Regions from separate parts of the Paraclostridium bifermentans genome, predicted to be linked through region 3. Evidence: riboswitches for the same ligand, from Rfam matches in the RefSeq annotation. Region 3 holds a riboswitch; each other region holds the start of a gene.

Region 1 (5,998 bases), 480 kb from region 3:
TTTCTATACATTTATTTTCCCCCTAAAAAACAAATTTAAAAATATTTATATTAACTCTTCATTAATAGTATTCAAAATTAGTTCATAATGTGCTTTTATTCTATCTATTACATGTAAATTTCAAACGTAAAAAGACTATCCTATACCCATTTATTCAATGGTTTTAGGATAGCCTATATTTATAAAAAACTTTTAATTGTATCTTTTACATTATCTGATTCCATAATACTAGACATAACTGCGATATCATCACAGTAATTTAAAGTTTCTTTCGCATTATTTGGTAGAATTCCTCCTAGTGCTATTAACTTTATATCACATCCATTTAATTCACTTTGAGCTTTTTTTAATAAACTTATTCCTTTTGGCTTTAAATCAAATTTACACTTAGTTTCATATATATGTGAAAATATTAAATAAGAAACTAAATATTTTTTCACCTCAATAATCTCTTCTATATTATGCGTAGATACTCCAATAATCTTTTCTTTATATTCAAGTTTATCTTTTAAATTTTTAAACATATCAAATGGCATGTGTATTCCATCAGCATCTACTGAGTTGAAAACTTCATAATTACCATTTATTATAATTTTAGTTTCTTTATTTACACGTTCTCTAATTTTAAAATACAGGTTTTTTAACTCATCATTTTTTAAATCTTTTTCTCTTAATATAATATTTTCAACACCACTAAATGATGCTTCCTCTAATACTTCTAAATATCTGTTATAACTGCATAAATATCTGTTAGTTATAAGGTACATTGAAATCTTTCCCAATCTTTAAATATTTGTTGGTACCCTATATCATTAAGCATTTTTTTTATTTGTAATACGCTACTTTCATCACTTATTTTGAATTGTTCTGTTCCTTCTCCATCTGATGAATGTCCTCCTACATTAGTAGATACTCCCGCACTTAATTTTGTAACTCCAAGAGGAATTAAATTTTTTCTTAGGGCCAAGCTTTCTCTGGTAGATAAATTTATTCCACCTTGATTATCAAACAACCTCATGACTATCATAACTTGTACCAAATCCTTATCACTAACTTCTATAAGATTTTCATAACACCCTTTAAAAGGTCTTATTCTCGGTACTGAGTATGATACATCAACTTGAGGATATTTGCTTCTTATATACCTTCCATGCATCAAGGTAAAAAATGTTTCTTCTCTAAAATCATTAAGACCTAATAAAGCACCTATAGATATACTTCTCATTCCAGATTTTGCAGCTCTCTCTGGAGCATCCAATCTGTATTTATAATTAGATTTAGGTCCTTTTAAGTGAACATTTTTATATATTTTTTCATTGTATGTTTCTTGATATATAGTTACCCCTTCAACCCCTTTTTCATACAAATATCTATATTCATCTTCATCCATTGGATAAACCTCTATTGTTATAGATGGGAATATATCATTTAAAACTGAAACAGCATCTCCTATGTATTTTACGTCTGAGTGAATTTTACTTTCTCCTGTTAAAAGTAGTAAATGTTTAAATCCATCTTTAGATATAGCTAACCCTTCATTGTATATCTCATCTACATTTAATTTTTTTCTCTTTATATCAGACTCTATATTGTAACCACAGTATACACATTTGTTTACACAGAAATTTGAAATATACATAGGTGTATATAAAAGTATAGTTTTTCCAAAATATCTATTTGTTATTTCATTTGCCTTTTGAGCCATTAATTCAAGATACTTAGTTGCAGTTTTTGATAACAAGTTTAATAAGTCATACTCATCTAAACTATCCTTTTCTATACTTCTTAAAACATCTTCATCTTTTACATTTTTCAAATAAGAATCTACATCAAAACTTTTATATGAATCTATAAATTTATAAAAACTCAATATTAAACACCTACCTCACTTAAAAATCCTGTTAAAGGTGATGATGCATTTGCATAATTTGTTACTCTCCCAGCCTTAGCTAGATACGCTTCTCTTCCACCTTCTACAGCTAATTTAAATGCATTTGCCATTTTTACTGGATCTTGAGCACTAGATATTGCAGTATTTACTAATATTGCTGCTGCTCCCATTTCCATAGCTTCCATGGCTTGTGAAGGCTTACCTATTCCAGCATCAACAATTATAGGTATATCTATTTCATCAATCATAATTTTTATCATTTCTTTCATCTTTAGGCCTCTATTGGATCCAATTGGTGCTCCTAATGGCATAACTGCTGCTGCTCCAGCTTCTACAAGTTTTTTTCCTGCATATAAATCTGGAGTCATATAAGGTAATACTATAAACCCTTCATCAGCTAAAATTTTAGTAGCTTTTATAGTTTCTTCGTTATCTGGTAATAGGTACTTAGAATCACTTATTACTTCTATTTTTATAAAATTTCCACATCCCATTTTTCTAGCTATTCTAGCTATTCTAACTGCTTCAACATGATTTGTTGCACCTGATGTATTTGGTAGTATAGTCATATTTTTAGGAATATGACTCATAATATTTTCATCTTCATTATCTAGATCAACTCTTCTTAAAGCTACTGTTATAAGCTCACTTTCACTTGATTTTATAACTTTTGGCAAAATTTCATTTGATCCATACTTTCCTGTTCCTATTAACAGTCTACTGTTAAATTCATGTCCCCCTAATACTAATTTATCCATTTTGTCCCCCTTCTATTTTATGTGTTCTATTAAAATCTTTGTTGCTAAGTTGGCCATGTGATTTGCACATATGGATACTCTAGGTGCCATAAGGCCATCTCCTTCTTTTGCTTCATTAACTCCATCTCCACATATAAAAAACCTCTCTTTTATCATTCTGGTTTTTATTATGTTGGAATCATAAAAACCTGCCATCCCTGATGATGAAATAAGATATTTATCTTTCATGTTTTTCAATATAAAACTTGCGATTTCTGCTTTATATCTAGGATTATCAAATGCCTCCATTATAATATCTACATCCTCAAATTCATTTATATTTGATGAATCTATAATTTTATTTACAGTATCTATTTTTATAAATGGATTTATATTTTTTATATGATTCTTAATTGCATCGGTTTTATACTTACCTATATCACTTATAAAGTATTGTTGTCTATTTAAGTTAGATGGTTCAACCACATCAAAGTCTGCTAATATTAGATGCCCAACGCCTATTCTTGCAAGTGATATAGCGATATTTGAACCAAGTCCTCCAAGTCCCAACACAACAATTTTACCTTTTTTCAAACTAGAATGTATATTTGGAGTATGCCTTGACACCATTAAACTTTCTAACTCCTCAAATGTAGGAATTTCACCTTTTTTTATTAATGTAACTCTATCTCCATCTTTCAAAAGTTTATTTTCTGAAATAGGATATCCATTCAAAATAACAACATCTGCATTCTTTTTAAATCTATCTTTTATAAAATTAATACTTACTTCATTCTTATTTAAAATTTTTAAATCTTCATTTATAAATAATTTCACTTTAACCTCCTCCCACAAACCTTATAACTTCTACGATATCATCTGACTTTAATATATATGAGCTATATTGATGATTTTCAATGATATCCAGATTAACTTCTACAACAACATTATCAACTTTAAGTTTTAATTCCTCTAGTAAGTTTAAAATCGTAGTACCAGGTTTTAAATAAATCTCTTTCCCATTTACCTTCATATATTCCTCCTTAAGTGTAAAATTTTATTTGATTTAACGTCTTTGTCCGTTACGAAAAAAAGCGTCCTCTTTACAGAGAACGCTTTCATATACATCAAAAATAATGCTTATTAACTATATTAAGCTTCCCTACGCAAGAATTACCTTGATCAGGTTTTTAGGGTCTGAAAGTTCTGGCTTTACTTCTCAACTATCCAATCATAGCTCCCCTAGCCTTCTATTCATTTTTACAAGTTGAGTATATCATAGTATTTTTTTATATTCAATAAAAAGTTAATACTTATATTTTTATACATACTTTTATAATATGACAATAAAAATAGTATCTAGTTAATACTAGATACTATTTTTTCTCGTCTATTCTATTTTAGATCTTTGAATTTATCTTTAAATAAATCTCCTAATGATCCTAATGACTCTTCTACTTCTAAAAATTCAGAGTAATCTTCTTCAGGTTCTTTTGTAGCCTCTTTTAATGATACAACCATTCTCTTATCTTTATTTTTTATATCTATTATCATAACATCTATTATGTCTCCAACATTAACAACATTAGATACTTTCATAACTCTATCTTCGCTTAATTGAGATATTGGTAAGAATGCTTCTACCCCAAGTTTAACTTCTACAAAAGCTCCTCTTTCTATAAGTTTTAAAACTTTAACATTAACAATATCTCCAACTTGCATTTCTTCTTTTACAGAATTCCATGGATCATTGTTTATGTCTTTTATAGCTAGTCCTACTTTTTTATTTTCTTTGTCTATTTTTATAACATATACATCTACCTCTTGACCTTCTTTTACTACATCTTCAACTGACTCTACTCTATGCCAAGCTAATTCATTTATATGTGCTAATCCTTCTATTCCACCTAAATCTATGAATGCCCCATAGTTCATTATTTTACTTACTTTACCAGTTCTTTTTTGTCCTACTTCAAGAGAGTTAAATAAATCGTCTTTAGCTTGTTTAACTCTAGCTCTTTCAGCTTCTCTATCAGCTTTCATTTGTGCTCTCTTAGCTGCTTTTTCAGCTTCTACTCTTTCATGAGCAACTTCTCTATGAGATGCAACTATTCTGTTTCTTCTTAAATCCATTTCTATCATGTAAACTTCTAAATCACGACCTACATATGCAGCTGTGTTGTTTACAAATGTAACATCTATTTGAGATAATGGTATAAATACAGTTTCTGTTTTGTAACTTGCAAATAACCCTTTTTCAATGCTTCTTTCTACATGAACAGTTAATATAGTATGGTTATCTAAAGCTTCTTTTAGCTCTTTTCTAGTAGCTTCAATAACAGCCTTTTTAGCTGATAAATACATTGTTCCATCTTTACGATTTATCTTAGTTATTTCTCCACTTATTTCTTGTCCAACACTATACTTATCTTCTATTGTTTCATCTTTAGCTAATATAAGTTCAGATATAGATATAATTCCTTCAAATCCATAATTTAATTCTAAATGTAATTCATCATATAATACTTTAGTTATTTTTCCGCTTACTGTTTGACCTATTTTTATACTGCTCATTTCTTTTTCTTGTTGCTCTAAAAGTTCTTGCATAGTTTGATTGTTCTCCATTAAACTTCATCCCTTCCTATGTAAACGTTTATATAATTTTTGTATTTAATCATATACTATTATATCACTAACGATATATTATTTGATATTATTAATTCTTTTTACTTTCCAAAAAAATATTCTTTTATATATTCTTCGTTAAAATTCACCACTAAATTTCCCGGGAAATTTACTTCTTCTAGTATTTTTGTACAATTTTCAAAACTACCCACTTGATAGTATATATGCGCATCACTACCTAAGAGCACTTTAACATCATGTTTTTTGCACATATTTAATAAAGTTTTTGCATTATCTATCGCTCCAACTCTAAAGCTATTAGGTTTTAATGAAGAGTTGTTTATCTCTAGTAAAGTCTTAGTTTCCTTAGCTTTTAGTACAACTTTTTCATAATCAACAGGATATCTACTATCATCTAAATGCCCTATTATTTTCACTTCTTCATTTTCCATTACATTTAATATTGCTTTTGTATTTTCATTTATGTTTCCGGGATTTATGCATGGTGGATGGAAACTAGCAATAACATAGTCTAATTTTCCAATTACATCCTTTGGAATATCTACATTACCATCAAAATCCATTATGTTAGCTTCTATTCCTTTTAATACTTTAACTCCATTTATTTCTTCTTTTATAACACCTAAATTACCAAAATAAAAAGGATGTGTACTTCCAGGCATATTAGGAGCATGGTCTGATACACCTACATACTTTAGCCCTTTTAATTTTGCTTCGTCTATAT
Region 2 (5,998 bases), 950 kb from region 3:
AAGTAAATCTTCTATCAATGCTTTATCTTGTAATTCTTCATTAAATAATCCCAATTTAAATCTCATATTTTTAATCCAATTTAAATAATAAATTTCTGAGAAATCAGAAATAGCATCTTGTGCAATTTTTATAGCATCATTTTTATCATCACTTATTAATGGCAATAGCGTTTCAGCAAATCTGCATAAATTCCATTCAGCCATATTTGGTTGATTTTCATATGAGTATCTTCCATATCTATCAATAGAACTAAAAACAGTATCTGGCTTATAATTATCCATAAATGCACAAGGTCCATAGTCAATGCTCTCTCCGCTTATAGTCATATTGTCAGTATTCATAACCCCATGGATAAATCCAATGCTTTGCCATTTTGCAACAAGTTTAGCGTGTGCATTTATTACTTCTTTAAGTAAGTTAATGTATTTATCTTTATCATCTTTTATATGTGAGTAATGTCTATTGATTGTATAATCAGCTAACTCTTTAACTGACTTTACACCTCCATAATTTAGAGCATATTCAAATGTTCCAAATCTAATATGACTAGAAGCTACACGCGTTAAAATTGCTCCTTTTTTTATATTTTCACGAATCACAGATTCTCCAGTTTTTATTACTGCTAGACTTCGAGTGGTTGGAACTCCAAGACCATACATAGCTTCACTTATTATATATTCACGAAGCATCGGCCCAAGAACAGCTCTCCCATCTCCGCCCCTAGAGTAAGGTGTTTTACCAGATCCTTTAAGCTGTATATCAAATCTATCTCCTGATGGATTTATTTGCTCTCCTATCAACAATGCTCTCCCATCTCCTAGCATTGTAAAATGCCCAAATTGATGTCCTGCATATGCTTGAGCTATAAAAGCACCCTCGTCTATCTTTTTATTTCCTGAAAGTAATTCTATTCCATCCTTACTTTTAAGTTTATCTGAATTTAATCCTAAAAATTTAGCTAAAGAATCATTTAGAATAACTAAGCTCGGTGAAGGCACTGGATTTAAATTTATTTTACTATAAAAAAAGTCTGGTAAATTCATGTAACTATTGTTTAAATTCCATCCTGTTTCTATATTTTTTTTATTATTTCCCATTTTTTCTCCTTACTATAAATAATTAATTTTATAAATATAAGATACCCTTATTTACAGTTTTAAATTAGATATTTTAAATTTTCTAAATAAACTAAAAATATGTAATTTATGTTTTTATAAATTAAAAGGTTTCAAAAAAACCTTTACATAGTAATTTTTTAAGACTATAATGATTTTGAAGTTGCAAATTTATTATTATTTAAAATTAAATATATTTAACTAGGGGTGCCACTTTTGGCTGAGAGATGGATTATACCATTAACCCTTTGAACCTGAAGTAGTTAGAACTACCGTAGGAAAGTTATTTTCTTCAAGATTATGATTATGACTATATTTTTTAGTCTATTTTATAATATTTCGTAAAGAAGCTTTATCTTATGGTAAAGCTTCTTTTTTATTTTTTAAAAATAATACAAAGTAAAGGGGATTTAAAAATGAATTATACAACTCAAATGGATGCTGCTAAAAAAGGAATTATTACAAAGGAAATGGAAATAGTAGCTAAAAAAGAAAATATGGATATAGAAATTTTAAAAAACTTAATTTCAAGTGGACAAATAGCTATTCCAGCTAATAAAAATCATACGTCTCTAAACCCTGAAGGTGTTGGAAAGAACTTAAGAACCAAAATCAATGTAAACTTGGGCATATCTAAGGATTGTTATGATATAGACGAAGAAATGAAAAAAGTTCAATTAGCTTTAGATATGAATGCTGAAGCTATAATGGATTTAAGCTCTTTTGGAAAAACTGAAGAGTTTAGAAAAAAACTTATCTCTAATTCTAGTGCTATGGTTGGAACTGTTCCAATTTATGATGCTGTTGGTTTTTATGATAAAGAGTTAAAAGATATCACAGCTAAAGAATTTTTAGATGTAGTAATAAAACATGCAAAAGACGGAGTTGACTTTGTAACTATACATGCTGGTATAAACAAAGAAACTGCCTCTGTTTTTAAAAGAAATAAAAGACTTACAAATATAGTTTCAAGAGGTGGCTCTTTAATGTATGCATGGATGGAATTAAACAATAAAGAAAATCCTTTCTTCGAATATTTTGACGATTTACTAGAAATTTGTAAAGAGTATGATTTAACTTTAAGTCTTGGAGATGCATGCAGACCTGGTTCTATACAAGATGCATCTGATGCATGTCAAATAAAAGAGTTAATGATTTTAGGGGAGTTAACATTAAGAGCCTGGGAGCAAAATGTTCAAGTTATCATAGAAGGTCCTGGTCATATGTCCTTAGATGAAATTCAAGCAAATATGATTCTTGAGAAAAAGCTTTGTCATGGTGCTCCATTTTATGTATTAGGTCCTATAGTTACAGATATTGCTCCAGGATATGACCATATAACAAGTGCTATTGGAGGAGCTTTAGCTTCTAGTTTTGGAGCTGATTTTTTATGTTACGTTACTCCATCAGAACATTTAAGACTCCCTAATTTAGATGATGTTAAAGAAGGTATAATAGCAACTAAGATAGCTGCTCATTCTGGTGATATAGCAAAAAAAATACCTGGTGCTATTGATTGGGATAATAAGATGAGTAAAGCTAGACAAGAACTTGATTGGGATAAAATGTTTGCCCTTTGTATAGATCCTGAAAAAGCTAAAAGATATAGAAAAGAATCTACTCCTGAGCATAACGATAGTTGCACTATGTGTGGAAAAATGTGTTCCATGCGAAATATGAATAAGATAATGCAAGGAAAAGATATTAATTTATTAAGAGCTGATAACTAAAATGCAAATTGACAATATGGATAAATATAAAGAAGAATGTGGAGTTGTCGGTCTTTTTTCTACTAAGAAAATTAATTTACATTCTTCTTTGTACTCATCACTTATTACACTTCAACATCGAGGACAAGATAGTTGTGGAGTAGCTTTTTCGGATAAAGAATCAATCGAGTGTTATAAAGGTGTTGGATTGGTTAATGAAGTATTTTCTAGTGACATACCAACTAACTTAAATGGATATTTAGGAATAGGGCATGTTCGTTATTCTACTTTCGGTGAAATTAACACCCTAAACGCACAACCAATTTTTGATAATAATTCAAATTGTAATATAGCTTTATCTCATAATGGAAATATTACTAACATTTTTAGCTTAAAAAATGAATTAAAAAAATTTAATTTTAATACTACATCTGACTCAGAAGTAATATTAAAACTTATTGAAAAACATTTTAAAAACTCCATTGAGGAAGCTTTATGCTCAGTAATAAAAGCATTGGAAGGTGGTTTTTCATGTGTTTTACTTACAAAACACGAGTTATTTGCATTTAGAGATCCAAATGGTATAAGACCACTTTGTATTGGAAAAATTAAAAATTCTTATATAGTATGCTCTGAAAGTTGTGTCCTAGATATTTTAGGCGGTAAATTTATAAGAGATATTTTGCCTGGAGAAATTATCAAAATAGACAATTTTGGAGTAACAACTATCAATGCTTCTAACTTATGTAAATGTATGACGTGTTCTTTTGAATATATTTATTTTTCTAGAGTCGATAGTATTATTGATGGTGTTAATGTTTATAACACGAGATTTAAATCAGGTGTAAATTTATACAATGAACATCCAGTAGATGCAGATATTGTGATAGGTGTTCCAGAATCAGGTAATACCGCCGCTCTAGGATTTTCTAAAGCTTCATCTATACCTATTACTACTGGTTTCGTTAAAAATAATTTTTTAGGTAGAAGTTTTATAAAACCTTCCCAATCTAAAAGGTGTGAAACTGTAAATTTAAAATTAAATGTTATTAAAGAAAATGTAAAAAGTAAAAAGGTCGTAGTCGTAGATGATTCAATAATAAGAGGTACCACTTGTAAAAAAATAGTATCTATTCTTAAAGATGCAGGTGCAAAAGAAATTCATTATAGAGTCGCTTCGCCTATAGTTACATCCCCTTGTTGTTTAGGTATAAATACATCAAAATCTGAACTTATAGGTTCAACTATGACTTTAAATGAAATTGCAAATTTCATAGGCGCTGATAGCTTGGGGTATCTAAGTGTATCAGGATTTTTAAATACACTACCTAAAAATAAAACCACATGTCTAAAATGTTTTTTATAATTATATAAATAAAAAAGGAAGTAATTTAAATTACTTCCTTTTTTAAATTAACTAGCTATTAATTTTGCTGCAGATACAATTACAATTAAATGTATTGGATAGAACCAATAAAACATCCATTTTATAAATTTATTGCTCAATCCTAACTTGCCATTGTACATAAGTATAGGAATTATTGCAAATACCATCATCCATTGATAATCCCATAAGGTTACTGCTTCTATAAAATTTGGGCCCATTGCACTCATCAAAACAAATAATCCCATCGCAATATATAATATAGACATAGTAAGCTTTTTATCTCTAAAGAAATAAAATATTAATACCATAGCTACTCCAAATATAGATGACTCAGTAAATAACCCACCTATAATCATGAATAAAGTACCTAGTAAAGCTCCTATTATTCTCTTAATTAACTGATTTTCTTTATCTTTAGCTGTATCTATTCCTACAAGCATTACTAAAGCGCATCCTATTGATAAGAAAATGTTATTATCAATTCCAATTAAAAAATCTACCCCTATCATAAGTACTCCCATTGAAAAAACTCTAGTTATATATTTAGTTCTGCTTCTCGTATAGAAAAATCCTTCTACTATTAGATAAAAGAATATTGGTGCTGCTAATTTCCCTAAATATCCAAACCATATAGGAATATCAACACCAGCAGGGCTAAAATAAGTATATATATGATCCATTGCCATAAATATAATTGCCATAATTTTTAGTGTAAAGCTACTGAACTTTTGCATATTTTTTCTCCTTTAATTTCTACTTCATATATTCATTTGTATATTCGTATATAAGATTATCACAAGTATATTTTTATTAATATTTATATATCTTTCATTAAGGTTACATTTTTGAAAGAAAAAAGAAAGACATGTGAAAATCATCATGCCTTTCTTTTTATGATTTTTAAAAATATAATTTTTTATAAAATAGCGAAATATTCAACTATATATGAATACATTTGATCGCCTAATGTAATGTAGTAGTATGCTGGAGTAAGATAATCAGACTCAAATAATTTTTCTGCATCAGAATTGTTTTTTTCTAGTTGTTTTATTAAGTTTTGCTGTTGTCTTAAGCTTATTACATAACTATCAGCTATAAATTGTATTTGTTCTGAAAAATATAAATCTGCAAAAGAATCTTTATATCTAATCCTATGAGTTTCTAAATCATTTCTAACTGAAGTAAGCTCTGTTAAATATGCACTTATATACTTATTTGCATTGTTTAAACCCTCCGAGTCTAAATCAGCCTTAATATTGATTGTACTCATATTTTCTCTAATCCTTTTTAACTCCTCAAGTTCAGTGATTAGTTGTTCTTTACCCTGTAAGTTTTCTACCTTTGGATAATATCTATCTTGTGCAAATGTAGTATTTGAAAAAAAAGGTGCTATAAAAATACTAATCAAAACAACGATAAGTAACTTTTTAATCATATATATGTCTACTCCTTTATAAATGCTATTTATTTTAATATTGCCCAAAGTTTATATATATCATGCTTAAGTTTGATTTGTCATAGTTTATCCACAAATATTATTAAATATATTTTACTTAAGATTAAAAAATAAAGCACATCGATTTTTTATCAATGTGCTTTAATAACTTACAATGTTGGAGCTTGATTATTCATTGAGTATCCATCATCTCTAACATCACTCATATCTATAGTTGTTTCTTTAATTTTAACCTTGCTAAGTTTTTTAACTGCTCCATAAGGCTCTTTTAAAGATAACTTGTCTCCTCTACCAGATATAACCCATAAAATCTTATATCCTCTAGGAATT
Region 3 (5,998 bases):
CTTCATCTAATAACAACAATGGAACATTAATGTCTATAGAAGCAACAGCATATGCTGGAGATACTATAACTTCAACAGGAACAACTCCTAAATGGGGAACTATAGCAGTTGACCCAACTGTAATACCATATGGAACAAAAGTATATATACCTAAGTTTGACATGGTATTTACTGCAGAAGATTGTGGAAGTGCTATAAAAGGTAAAAGAATAGATATATTTATGAACAGTGAAGCAGAATGTGTTAAGTTCGGAAGACAAAATATGGAAATAAAAATATTAAAATAGTTAAAATAAAAAAAGACGGTACGTTAAGTAAAGTTACTTACGTACCGTCTTTTTTTATTAAAAATATAAGGAATAATCGTATATGTATGAATAAAAATAAGTTAAAATATGTAATAGTTTGAAAATTAAGTTTTTTAAGCTGATTTTAGAATATATATAAAGTTATATCCAAGATAGACAAAATATAATAAGGTTAAAAATGTACTTACTTAATTATATTAAGTTAAAATGTGTTTTGATGTCCTTGAACTTTAAAAAATTACAAAAAAGTCGGGTTTTAGTGTATAATATTAATATGATAAAGAGATGGAGGAAACACATATGAGGAAACTTGGATTAACGAGTAAGATATTAATTGGATTATTTTTAGGAATGTTATTTGGTGTAATACTTAGCAAAATGCCAGGTAGTTATATTAAAGATACAGTTTTATTAGGTGGAATTATAAATGTAATAGGAAATGGATTCACAAAAGCTATAAAAATGATGGTAGTGCCACTAGTATTTGTTTCATTGGTATGCGGTGTATCTGCTATGGAAGATATAAAGAAATTAGGTAGAATTGGATTTAAAACTATGGGATTCTATTTAATGACAACAGCTGTAGCTATTTGTATATCATTAGCTTTAGGAGTTTTATTAAAGCCAGGTGCAGGACTTGATTTAGGAACTGTAGCTAGCCAATCTACTACGATAGCAAAAAATCAGTCACTATCAGAAATAATATTAAATATGATACCATCAAACCCTATAGAGGCTTTTGCAAAAGGTGAAATGCTACAAATAATATTCTTTGCAATGCTTACTGGAGTATCAATAAGTTTAGTAGGAGAAAAGGCAAAACCTTTAAAAAAATTATTTGAGTGTGCAAATGAAGTTTGTATGAAAATGGTTAGTGTAATAATGATGTTTGCACCTTTTGGAGTATTTGCACTTATTACAAATACTTTCTCTACAGTAGGAGCAGATGCAATAGGATCATTAGTTAAATATATATTAGTTGTATTATTAGGGCTATTACTACATGTAGTAGTGGTTTATGGAGGATCGTTAAAAGTATTTACAAAAGTTAGTTTTATCGGATTTGTACGTAAATTTTCAAAAGTAGCTGCAGTTACTTTTTCAACTGCATCAAGTAATGCTTCTGTTCCAGTAAGTTTAGAGCTTATGGAAGAAATGGGAGTTAGTAAAAGTATACGTTCATTTACAATACCTATGGGAGCTACTATAAACATGGACGGAACAGCTATAATGCAAGGTGTAGCAGCTTTATTTATAGCACAAGTTTATGGAGTTCATTTAGGTATAAATGATATGTTAACAATAGTTTTAACAGCGACTTTAGCATCAGTTGGAACGGCAGGAGTTCCAGGTGTTGGTATGATAATGCTATCAATGGTGCTTCAATCAGTAGGACTTCCACTTGAAGGTATCGGACTTATAATGGGAGTAGAAAGAATTATAGATATGTTTAGAACTACAGTAAATGTTATGGGAGATAACACTTGTACACTTGTAGTTGCAAGTAGTGAAAAAGAGTTAGAAGTAACTAATATAGATGCGGCAGAAGTAGCGTAATAAATTTTTATTGACATATAAATTTAGTGAGCTATAATTAAACTGTAATCTAAAATGAATAGCTAGGGGTGCCCCAACGGCTGAGAGATGAATTTATTCATTAACCCTCAAACCTGATCTGGATAATACCAGCGTAGGAAAGCTTTACTAAATATACAAATGAAATTTATTTGCATAGTAAATTAAAAGCTATATTCCTACAGGAATATAGCTTTTTTTAATACAAAAATCAAGGGGGAAACATCTAATGGAAAAGTATAAATTGCCAACACTTACAATAGCAGGCTCAGATTCATCAGGAGGTGCAGGTATACAAGCAGACTTAAAGACATTTAGTGCTATAGGAACTTATGGAATGAGCGTAATAACAGCTATAACTGCTCAAAACACTTATGGAGTATTTTTAGTAGAAGATTTAAGCAAAGAAATAATACAAAAACAAATAGAGGTAGTATTTGATGACATACCACCTAAAGCAGTAAAAATAGGAATGGTATCTAGTCCAGAAATAATAAAGGCAATTGTTGAATCTTTAGATAAGTATAATCCAAAGTACTTAGTAGTAGATCCAGTAATGATATCTAAAAGTGGATATTCACTTTTAAAACCTGAGGCTAAAGACAATTTAATAAAATATCTTATACCTAAAGCATACATAATAACGCCAAATACATTAGAGGCTGAGGAAATAACAGGGATTAAAATTGACAATGTAGACGACATGAAATTAGTTGGGAAAAAAATATTAGAACTAGGGCCTAAATACGTGTTAATGAAAGGTGGACACTTAGACGGGGATGCAGTAGACGTTTTAATAGGCCAGGATACATTTGAAATTTATAAAAGTGAAAGATTAGATAGAAAAAATACTCATGGAACAGGATGCACTTTATCATCTGCAATAACTGCAAATTTAGCACTAGGATTTGATATAGTACAATCTGTTTCTAATGCAAAAGACTATATAACTAATGCTATAAGACATAGCTTTGATATAGGTGGAGGAGTAGGACCAGTACACCATTTTTATGAATTTGACTCAAATAAATAGATATAAGCATTTAAAAGGGAGAGATGAAATTATGTTTGAATTATTAAATAAAGTTAAAGAAATTAACCCATTAGTACTTCATTATACTAACGAAGTTACAATTAATGATTGTGCAAATATAACTTTAGCGATAGGTGCAAGTCCACTGATGAGTTATTCTTATGAAGAAGCAGAAGAGATAATACCTATTGCAAGTTCTGTAGTAATAAATATTGGAACAATGAATTCCTCTCATAGAGAATTATTTATAAAGGCTGGGAAAATAGCAAATAAGCATAAAAAGCCAGTTATATTAGATCCAGTAGGGGTGTTTGCTACACCTTCAAGATCTTTGTTAGTGGAAACTTTATTAAACGAAGTAAAGTTTGACGTAATTAAAGGTAATGCAGCTGAAATTAAGTACATAGGTGGATTTAATGTAAAAGGAAAAGGTGTAGATTCATTTGACGATGATGAAAACATAGACGATATTATTAAGAAAGTTGCTAAAAAACTAGAATGTGTGGTAGTAGCTACTGGAAAAGTAGATGTAGTAACTGATGGCGATAAAATTATAAAAATACACAATGGAACTCCTAAATTAAAAGGAATAACAGGAACTGGATGTATGAGTGCTAGTTTAATAGGGAGTTATTTAGGAGCGAGTAATGAAATTTTAAATTCTGCAGCAATGGGTGTTCTTACAATGAGCTTATGTGGAGAATTAGTAGATATAGATAATATAGGAATAGGAAGCTTTAAAGTAAATTTAATGGACAATATATACAAATTAAATGAAGATGAGTTAAAAGAGTCTTCAAGGGTGGAGGTATTTTAATGAAATTTACAGATTGCTTATTTGAAGAAGTTAAAGACATATGGGAAAGTTATTTAAATCACCCATTTGTAAGAGAAATAGGAGAAGGAACTTTACCAAAAGATAAATTTAAAAGATATCTTATACAAGATTACTTATATTTAAAAGAATTTGCTAAAGTTTTTGCAATGGGAGTAATAAAAGCAGATACAGTTAAAGAAATGAAGTTTTTTAATAAAGCGGCTAAGGGGTCTATGGAAGATGAAACTGCTATACATGTTGAATATATGAAAAAATTAGGAGTGCCTCCGATTGAGGCTGAAAAATGTAAATATGAACTAGTTTCAAGTAGCTACACAAGTTACATGCAAGCTGTTTCATTAACAGGAGGAGTTAAAGAAATTGTAATGGCTACATTACCTTGTAACTGGAGTTACAATTATATAGGTCATTATTTATATGAAACTTATAAAGATAGTTTAGATAATAATTATTATAAAGAATGGATAGAGATGTATGCAGATCAAGAATTTGATGATGTATTAATAGATTGGTTAGAATACACAAATGAGTTATGCAAAGATTTAACTGAAGATGAGACAAAGAAGCTTAAAGAAATATTTGTTAAATCGAGTTTATATGAATTAGATTTTTGGAATATGGCATATGAAGAGGCGAAGAAAAAATGTCAAGCGTAGTAATTATAATAATAAGTTTAGTACTGTTATTTATGTATGCAAAAGATATAAATAAAAAGAAGTTTTCTACTAAAGAGATAGTAATGATCGCTATGTTTAGTGCTATATCATTTATACTGTATATGATACAATTCATAAGATATCCGCAAGGTGGAGGTATAACGTTATTTTCGATGCTACCTACGATGCTACTAGCTATATTATATGGTAAAGAGGCAGGGCTAACAGGTGGATTAATATTTGGATTACTAAAACTATTAAATGGAGCTTATGTAGTTCATCCAGCACAATTTTTACTAGATTATATATTATCAAATATGGCACTTGGATTAGCTGGAGAATTTGGAAGAGAGAAAAAAAGCGATATGTTCAAAGGATGCTTATTTGCAAGTAGTTTAAGTGTATTGATAAGTATAATATCAGGAGTCGTATATTTTGGACAGTATGCTCCAGAGGGAATGAATATAGTACTTTATTCTTGTATATATAATATATCAAGTGCAGGAGTTGAAGGATTACTTTCTAGTATAATACTAGTTTTATTACCTATAAAAAGATTTCAAAAAGTGTTGAAATTATCAACTAATTAAAGGGAGAACAAAATGAAAGAAAAATTAAAATTATATTTAGTGACTGACTCAGAAATACTAAATGGAAGAGATTTTTATAAATGTATAGAAGATGCATTAAAAGGTGGGGTAACAACTTTACAATTAAGAGAAAAAAATGCAAATGGAAAAGAGTTTTTAGAAAAAGCATATAAATTAAGAGCTCTTACTAAAAAATACGATGCTTTATTTATAATAAATGACAGAGTAGATATTGCTATGCTTTGTGATGCAGATGGTGTTCATGTGGGACAAAGTGATATACCTTTAGAAGAAGTAAGAAGATTAATAGGAAAAGATAAAATTATAGGAATATCAGCTCATAATATAGAAGAAGCTACTGATGCAAAAAATGGTGGAGCAGATTATATAGGGGTAGGAGCTATGTTTAATACAACTACTAAAAATGATGCTACCATAGTTACAGTAGATGAACTAAAAGAAATTGATGAAAATCTTGATATACCTAAAGTTTTAATCGGTGGTATAAATTTAGATAACATAGATACATTTAAGGGTATAAACATAGATGGATATGCAATAGTATCAGCGATATTAAAGTGCGATGATATATATAATGAATGTTTAAAATGGACAAAGTCTTTACAAAAATAGATACAGGAGGTGAATTATGATAAATGCAATCATAATATTAGGTAGTATAGGATTTTTTATATACTATCTAAAAGGTTTGAAAAATACTAAATTCACTACCAAAACAGTTGTTATGATAGGTATGTTTAGTGCAATATCATATATACTTAGTATGATAGAGTTTATAAAATATCCACAAGGTGGAGGAATATCTTTATTTTCAATGTTACCAACAATGTTACTTTCAGTTTTATTTGGAAACACGGTCGGTATAACTGGTGGACTTATTTATGGAGTATTAAAATTATTAAAGGGCGTGTATATAATACATCCAGCACAATTTTTACTAGACTATATATTACCAACAATGTTACTTGGATTAGCAG

Evidence for each region. Region 3 has a riboswitch for thiamine pyrophosphate ahead of thiD (bifunctional hydroxymethylpyrimidine kinase/phosphomethylpyrimidine kinase). Riboswitches for the same ligand answer to the same signal wherever they lie in the genome.
Region 1: it holds a riboswitch for thiamine pyrophosphate, as region 3 does, so the genes downstream of both, thiS (sulfur carrier protein ThiS) here and thiD (bifunctional hydroxymethylpyrimidine kinase/phosphomethylpyrimidine kinase) in region 3, are expected to answer to the same signal.
Region 2: it holds a riboswitch for thiamine pyrophosphate, as region 3 does, so the genes downstream of both, thiC (phosphomethylpyrimidine synthase ThiC) here and thiD (bifunctional hydroxymethylpyrimidine kinase/phosphomethylpyrimidine kinase) in region 3, are expected to answer to the same signal.

The regions. Positions count from the first base shown of each region.
Region 1 covers NZ_CP079737.1:530,490-536,487, reverse strand. The annotation lists gene KXZ80_RS02665 (aminotransferase class V-fold PLP-dependent enzyme) at 1-11, opposite strand, end outside; gene KXZ80_RS02660 (thiamine phosphate synthase) at 180-767, opposite strand; gene thiH (2-iminoacetate synthase ThiH) at 755-1,870, opposite strand; gene KXZ80_RS02650 (thiazole synthase) at 1,873-2,649, opposite strand; gene thiF (sulfur carrier protein ThiS adenylyltransferase ThiF) at 2,662-3,465, opposite strand; gene thiS (sulfur carrier protein ThiS) at 3,467-3,661, opposite strand; TPP riboswitch at 3,771-3,882, opposite strand; gene KXZ80_RS02635 (30S ribosomal protein S1) at 4,024-5,253, opposite strand; gene KXZ80_RS02630 (phosphatase) at 5,355-5,998, opposite strand, start outside.
Region 2 covers NZ_CP079737.1:1,955,888-1,961,885, forward strand. The annotation lists gene KXZ80_RS09470 (protein adenylyltransferase SelO) at 1-1,098, opposite strand, end outside; TPP riboswitch at 1,310-1,414, shown strand; gene thiC (phosphomethylpyrimidine synthase ThiC) at 1,533-2,846, shown strand; gene purF (amidophosphoribosyltransferase) at 2,848-4,191, shown strand; gene KXZ80_RS09485 (TraX family protein) at 4,239-4,946, opposite strand; gene KXZ80_RS09490 (hypothetical protein) at 5,129-5,647, opposite strand; gene KXZ80_RS09495 (vWA domain-containing protein) at 5,818-5,998, opposite strand, start outside.
Region 3 covers NZ_CP079737.1:1,010,300-1,016,297, forward strand. The annotation lists gene KXZ80_RS04865 (SH3 domain-containing protein) at 1-287, shown strand, start outside; gene KXZ80_RS04870 (dicarboxylate/amino acid:cation symporter) at 609-1,865, shown strand; TPP riboswitch at 1,920-2,022, shown strand; gene thiD (bifunctional hydroxymethylpyrimidine kinase/phosphomethylpyrimidine kinase) at 2,113-2,916, shown strand; gene thiM (hydroxyethylthiazole kinase) at 2,948-3,733, shown strand; gene tenA (thiaminase II) at 3,733-4,410, shown strand; gene thiT (energy-coupled thiamine transporter ThiT) at 4,398-5,000, shown strand; gene thiE (thiamine phosphate synthase) at 5,013-5,633, shown strand; gene thiT (energy-coupled thiamine transporter ThiT) at 5,650-5,998, shown strand, end outside.